Regions from separate parts of the Stutzerimonas tarimensis genome, predicted to be linked through region 2. Evidence: predicted binding sites of a transcription regulator. Region 2 holds the regulator's gene; each other region holds the start of a gene.
What was found. The regulator FliA, encoded in region 2, starts transcription of late flagellar genes. The targets are predictions, from matches to a motif close to CTAAAGTTTNNNNNNNNNNNGCCGNTAA.

Region 1 (2,266 bases), 110 kb from region 2:
CCTGCGGCCAGGCCCAGCGCTGCCAAGCCGGTGCCCTTGGCGCCATCGGCGACAGTGAAATCCTTGTCCGAACTCAGCTTCAGGGTGCCGTCTTCGTTCTTGCTGGCGGTAACACCGGTGCTGGCGGTGTTGATGGCAGTGACGATGGTGTCCATGTCGTCGCCTTCGCCCAACTTGATCTCCGTGCCGTTCAGGGTTATGGAAGTGGCAGACTGGAGCTTGGCATCGGTTTCACCGGCCTTCAGGCCCAGCTTCGCCAGGGCACCTTGACCGGCGGTGCCGGTGGCATCTTCCAGCTTGACCGGTGCTCCATCGCTGGAGGTCAGCGTGATCCGGCCATTTTCCACGGTGCCGGTTACGGCGCCGCCGGTGGCGGTGGAGATGGCACTAAGGATAGTGTCGACGTCATCGGCGGCAGTAAAGGTGACGTCTTGGTCGTTCACCTTTATGGCGCCAGCAGAGCCGATGACGGAAGTGCCGGTAATGGGGGCGGTGCCTGCGGTTGTTGCTGGAGAGCCTTCAACGCTGGTCGGCGCGTTGCCAAACACCGTTTCACCGCCTGTGACGGTCACACCTGTGCCAGCGGCATTGGTCAGAACAATGTTACCGCCACTTTCCGCTGCTGTGATGCTGGTGTTGCCGGCTGCGGTCAATTGTGCCTGGATCTCGCCCGCAACGCCTGCCGTGTTGGTCAGGTTCGTGTTCAGGGTAATGCTGGTGCCGCCAATCTGGAAGGTGGCTGCGTTGGCACCGCTGAAGTCGGTAATCGCGCCTGTGCCGCCGCTGGTGTAGGTGGAGGCTACCGCAGCTGCATCCACGGTGCTGACATTCACCACATCCCCGGTCGTCTTAGCCTGCAGACCAGCAGGCGCAGCTCCTTCAGCAGAAGCGCTGCTGTAAGTGCCCTTCAGATCTTTGGACGCGACACTGCTCAGTCCGAAAGAAACGGTCTGATTCGCATTGGCGCCGATCTGGAAGCTGGTGCTGCCGAAGGTGCCGTCCAACAGATTCTTGCCACCAAAGCTGGTGGTCTTGGCGATACGGGTCAGTTCACCGGACAGGGCGGTGAATTCTTCCTGCAGGGCCTTGCGGTCGTCTTCGCTGTTGGAACCGTTGGCCGACTGCAGGGACAGTTCGCGCATGCGCTGCAGCAGGTTGGTGGATTCCTGCATCGCGCCTTCGGCCGTCTGGGCGATGGAGATACCGTCGTTGGCGTTCTTGACCGCGGTGTTCAGGCCGCTGATCTGGTTGGTCAGACGGTTGGAGATCTGCAGGCCGGCGGCATCGTCCTTGGCGCTGTTGATCTTCAGGCCGCTGGACAGGCGCTGCATGCTCTCGCCGAGGTTGCCGGCAGCCTTGTTCAGGTTCTTCTGAACGTTCAGGGAAGTGATGTTGCTGTTGACGGTCAAGGCCATGATGCTGTCCTCCGAAGGACCTGTGTTTGCCTGAGCTTGCGACCTCTAGGTCGGTGGCTTCAGAAGCCCGATGAGTTCGCGTTCCAAATCCTTATCGGCGCCTGCCCGAAAGGCTTTAGCATTTTTTTCCCGGGAAGTTGCAATAGGCCATTAGGGATCGGCAGCGCGTAACTCCAGCTCCGCGAACCGGTCGTGCCCCGCACCTGCTTATCGGCCCGGGTCCTTACTCCTGTAGGAGCGAGCTTGCTCGCGAACGGGGCCGCGCCGGGGCCAAGCAATCTCGCCCATTCGGGAGCGAGCTCGCGCCTACAAACAAGCGGGGGCCAGGCGCGGCCATCGACCGGCTTATGGGGCAGGGCATGCCTCAACTGCCCGTCCTCACACCTGAACGCCACCCCACCTGACCCGGTCGAACCCTTCAATCATCGGGAGACCGGAACATGACAGGATCAGGCAGCCTTTTATGGGGTGCGTTGGCCATTGGGGTGGTGACGGGTATGCGCAGCATGCTGGCGCCAACGATGGTCGGGGCAGCGTTGGCCGAAAGGTCGGACATCGACGGCGCGGGCGGGCCGGCCGAGCGGTTGGCGGCGCCAAGGACGCAACGGTGGCTGCTGCCGTTGGCGGTGGGTGAGCTCCTGGGCGACAAGATGCCCTTCGCACCGGACCGGACGATCGCCCCGTCCCTGCTGGCGCGTGCGGTGTCGGGTGGCTTCTGCGCGGCAGCGCTGGCCGGTGTGCGGCGCGAGCCCGTATTGGCGCCTGCGCTGATCGGGGCGACGGCCGCCTGTGTCTCGTCCGTCGTGGCGATTCGTCTGCGCAAGCGTTACGGCCGTTCGGGCGAAGTGGCC
Region 2 (2,266 bases):
TGGCGTGATCAGTTTCGTGCGCGCGGCGCAGGAAGTCTTGCTGGTGGTCACCGACGAGCCCACCTCCATCACCGATGCCTATGCACTGATCAAGCTGCTCAACCGCGACTTTGGCGTGAATCGCTTTCGCGTGCTCGCCAACATGGCGCATACCCCTCAGGAAGGGCGCAACCTGTTCGCCAAGCTGAGCAAGGTGACCGACCGCTTCCTGGACGTCGCCCTGCAATATGTCGGCGCCGTGCCCTATGACGAGATGGTGCGCAAGGCCGTGCAAAAGCAGCGCGCCGTGTACGAAGCCTATCCGCGTTCCAAGTGCGCCCTGGCCATCAAGGCGATCGCGCAGAAGGTCGACAACTGGCCGCTGCCGGTCAACCCGCGCGGCCATCTCGAGTTTTTCATCGAACGTATGGTTCAGCCTGTTGCAGGTACTTCGGCATGACTGGCGCGGGACTTCGCATGTATTCCAACAAGGCCCAGGCCAGCGATTCGCGTCGCCTGGTCGAGCAGTACGCGCCTCTGGTCAAGCGCATCGCCTACCACCTGCTGGCGCGTCTGCCGGCCAGCGTGCAGCTCGACGACCTGATGCAGGCCGGCATGATCGGCCTGCTGGAAGCCTCTGGCAAATACGATGCCGGCAAGGGTGCCAGCTTCGAGACCTACGCGGGCATCCGCATCCGCGGCGCGATGCTCGACGAGGTGCGCAAGGGGGACTGGGCGCCGCGCTCGGTCCACCGTAACACTCGCATGGTCAGCGACGCGATACGGGTGGTGGAGGCGCGTACCGGGCGCGACGCTAAAGATCATGAGGTCGCGGCCGAACTAGAGATAAGTCTCGAAGATTATTACGGCATCCTGGGCGATACCCAGGGCAGTCGCCTGTTCAGTTTCGACGATCTATTCCAGGCAGGCGAGGGCGGCGACCTCAACGAGGATGCCGAAAGCGCGCATCCGGAGCCGTTCCGGGAACTGGAGGACGAGCGCTTCCAGCGCGCCCTGGTGGAGGCGATCGCCCAGTTGCCCGAGCGAGAAAAATTAGTGATATCACTTTACTATGATGAAGAATTGAACCTGAAGGAAATCGGTCAGGTGCTGGGAGTCAGCGAGTCGCGCGTCAGCCAGTTGCACAGTCAGTGTGCTGCCCGCTTGCGCGCGCGCCTGGGTGAGTGGCGAGCGCGCTAGGCCATTCGCCGGGTTATTGAGGCTTTTTTGGAGGTCGAACCTTGGACAAGAACATGAAGATCCTCATCGTCGACGACTTTTCGACGATGAGGCGGATCATCAAGAATCTTTTGCGTGATCTCGGCTTTACCAATACCGCTGAAGCGGACGACGGCACCACCGCGTTGCCGATGTTGCAGAGCGGCAGCTTCGACTTTCTCGTGACCGACTGGAACATGCCCGGCATGAGCGGCATCGACCTGCTGCGTGCAGTGCGTGCCGACGAGCGCCTCAAGCACCTGCCGGTGCTGATGGTGACCGCCGAGGCCAAGCGCGACCAGATCATCGAGGCCGCGCAGGCCGGGGTAAATGGTTATGTGGTCAAGCCGTTCACGGCCCAGGTGCTCAAAGAAAAGATCGACAAGATCTTCCAGCGCGTGAGCAACTGAGTTCGCCGAGAGGGCTATATGGCGCAGACAGACAATGCCGCCCCGAGCGACTTCGAGGGTAGCCTCAGGGCCAACGCTCCTGAACTGATCGAGAGCCTCCAGCAAGGGCGCTTCGCTGAAGCAACGGACATCATCAACAAGCTCAACCAGTCACGTGACCGCGGCCTCTACGCCGAGGTGGGAAAGCTCACTCGCGAGCTTCACAGCGCCATCGTCAAGCTGGAAATCGACGCGCGCGCCGGACATGGCGAGGCGTCGCAGATCACCGATGCCACCGACCGGCTGTCCTATGTCGTCGAAATGACCGAAAAGGCCGCCAATCGCACCATGGATCGGGTCGAGGAATGCGCGCCGCTGGTCAATTACATCAGTTACGAGGCGCAGAGCCTGGCGGCCGACTGGCAACGCTTCCTGCGGCGCGAGATGAACGCCGAGCAATTTCGCGAGCTGACCAGGCGCATCGACCAATTTCTCATGCGCAGCCTGCAGAACGGTGACCAGCTCTCGGACCACCTGCGCGACATCATGCTCGCGCAGGACTTCCAGGACCTTACCGGCCAGGTGATCAAGCGCGTGACCCGGCTGATCACCGATCTGGAGGTCAACCTGCTCGACCTGGTGCTCATGGCCAGCCAGATCGACCGCTACGCCGGCATCCA
Region 3 (2,266 bases), on a different contig from region 2:
TGCTCCGGCTCCTTGCCCCCGAACAGCTTCATCATCCGGTCGGAGAGCAGGATGAATGGTTTGAGCAGCGTGATCATGCTGTTCAGCAGAGGCGGCAGGTAAGGGGCCAGAGAACGCCAGTAGCGGGCGCCGATGGTCTTGGGAAGGATTTCAGACAGTACCAGGATCAGAATTGTCATGACTGCCGAGGCGATGCCCAGGTAACCACTTCCGAAAACGACTGTTACTTGTGCGCCCACGCCCGTTGCGCCAACGGTGTGGGCAACAGTATTCAGCGTCAGGATCGCCGCCAGCGGTTGGTCCACCTTGTCTTTCAATGCCTTCAGCTTTTCATAAAGCTTTGGCTTTGCCGCCTTTTGATGAGCAATAAAGCTAGGGGTCAGTGAAAGAAGGGCAGCCTCAAGGACAGAGCAGATGAATGAGACAAGAATGGATAAGACAGCGAACGCTATCAGGAGAGTCATGGAGCCAGGATTGCTGAAGGAGGGAAAATTACTGTACAGCAACGCCCGTCCAGTTCTTGGGCCCTGACCGAGCACGTTGAAACATTTTATTTCAATGCTCCGCGCCGGCCTTGATCGGTCCCGAGACAGTGGCCGGTTCCCCGTGATGAAGCTTCCTCCCGGATCGGCCAGGAGCTGCACGTGAAATGTGTACGGCGCTCGCCGACGCTCACCCGGCTGGTTTACGGATAGCGATCGATCAGCCAGCCCTCGATCGCCTTCGGAAGGCGAAGCCTGTTCCCTCCGCTGACTGAGCGCCGCACCGTCCATCGATCAGGTGCACTGTGCGCTCAGGATATGCCGGGTGCGCTCGATAACGACAATGGCTATCCCGCCTGGGCCGCCGCCAGGGCGAGCTTTCCGTTCTGTTGCATGGCAGCGGTCGTAGAGCCGTCGATCAACCAATCCTTCACATCGACCCTGTCGAAGCAGACTCATGAGGTGCAAGCGCACGTGTTCAGGAATATCTCCCTCAGCTTCAAGCTCTTGCTGATCCTGGTATTTCCGCTGGTTGGCTTTCTCTGGCTCGCCAGCCTCTACCTGATTGGCAACTACCAGACCCTTCGTGACATGGACAGCACTCTTGCGGCCACGGCGGTTGCGGAGCGCATCAGTCAGCTGATTACCAGCGTGCAGCGTGAGCGGGGCGCCAGTGGGGTGTTTCTCGGCAGCGGGGGGCGCTCCATGGGCGATGCCGTGGTTCGCCTGCGCCAGCAGACTGACGAAGCGATCACCGCCGTTCGCGCCCTGTCGGTGGATGACGCAGCTGCGCAACAGGCATTGCTCGTGCTGAACGGGCTGCCGGCCACACGCAACCGGATCGATGCTCACAGCCTCAGCGGCCCAGAATCCGGGGCACGCTACACCGAGACCATCCAGGTGCTTATCGATTACACCCATGCCCTGGAACGCGGTATCGGTGACGCCGAACTTGCGCGCACCCTGGGCTCGCTCAACGACTTCATCGAGATGAAGGAGCGCGCCGGACGCGAGCGGGCGCTCTTGGGTGTGGTGTTCAATCAGGACCGCTTCGATGCCGATTCGCTGTCGGCCTTCAGTCGTAACCTGGGCGAATTCAATGCCTACGCCGAGGCGTTCCGGCGTACGTCACCGGAATTCCTGGTCCGTCAGCTCGATGAGAAGCTGCAACAGCCTGCCGCCGAAGAGGTCGCCAGGCTGCAGCGGCTCGGCTACGAGATCCCCCTGGGCCAACCGCTTGGGGTCAGGCCGGAGATCTGGTTCGAGACCGCAACCCGGCGCATCGACCTGCTCGGTGAAGTCGAGCAGGCACTGGGGCGCGCGGTCGGCGCAGCTGCCGCCCAGGCGCGCGACGAGGCGAGCCGGGCGTTGTGGCTGACTGTCATTGCGGTGCTCGGCGCCCTGGTGGCCGTAGCGGTGCTGTCCTGGCTGATCATCCGCAACATCAAGCAGGCCGTGGATCAAGTGAACCGCAGCCTGTTGGCGCTGGCCGGACGGGATCTGACAGCGCAGGTGTCCTACCAGGGGCGCGACGAATTCGGCACCATCTCGGCCAACCTCAATCGCATGGCCCGGGAGCTTCGGGAGGTGGTGCAGGACATCGGCAGTGCCACCGCCCAGGTGGCGACGGCGGCCGAGGAGTCTTCCGCCGTCACCCTGCAGACCAGCCAGAGCGTGGAGCGCCAGCGTCAGGGCACCGAATTGGTAGTGACCGCCATCAATGAGATGAGCGCCACCGTCAGGGAGGTGGCGCGCAGCACCAGCGATGCGGCGGAACTGTCTCT

Region 1: ACFOMF_RS17960 (flagellin N-terminal helical domain-containing protein) is a predicted target of FliA. The motif match lies at 1,507-1,534, and genes of this name have one in related genera.
Region 3: ACFOMF_RS09270 (methyl-accepting chemotaxis protein) is a predicted target of FliA. The motif match lies at 793-820, and genes of this name have one in related genera.

What each region holds. Positions count from the first base shown of each region.
Region 1 is NZ_JBHRXZ010000029.1:153,334-155,599, forward strand. Features, by position in the region: gene ACFOMF_RS17960 (flagellin N-terminal helical domain-containing protein) at 1-1,415, opposite strand, end outside; gene ACFOMF_RS17965 (DUF4126 domain-containing protein) at 1,856-2,266, shown strand, end outside.
Region 2 is NZ_JBHRXZ010000029.1:43,701-45,966, forward strand. Features, by position in the region: gene fleN (flagellar synthesis regulator FleN) at 1-439, shown strand, start outside; gene fliA (RNA polymerase sigma factor FliA) at 436-1,179, shown strand; gene ACFOMF_RS17405 (chemotaxis response regulator CheY) at 1,233-1,607, shown strand; gene ACFOMF_RS17410 (protein phosphatase CheZ) at 1,626-2,266, shown strand, end outside.
Region 3 is NZ_JBHRXZ010000022.1:32,045-34,310, reverse strand. Features, by position in the region: gene ACFOMF_RS09275 (CNNM domain-containing protein) at 1-464, opposite strand, end outside; gene ACFOMF_RS09270 (methyl-accepting chemotaxis protein) at 957-2,266, shown strand, end outside.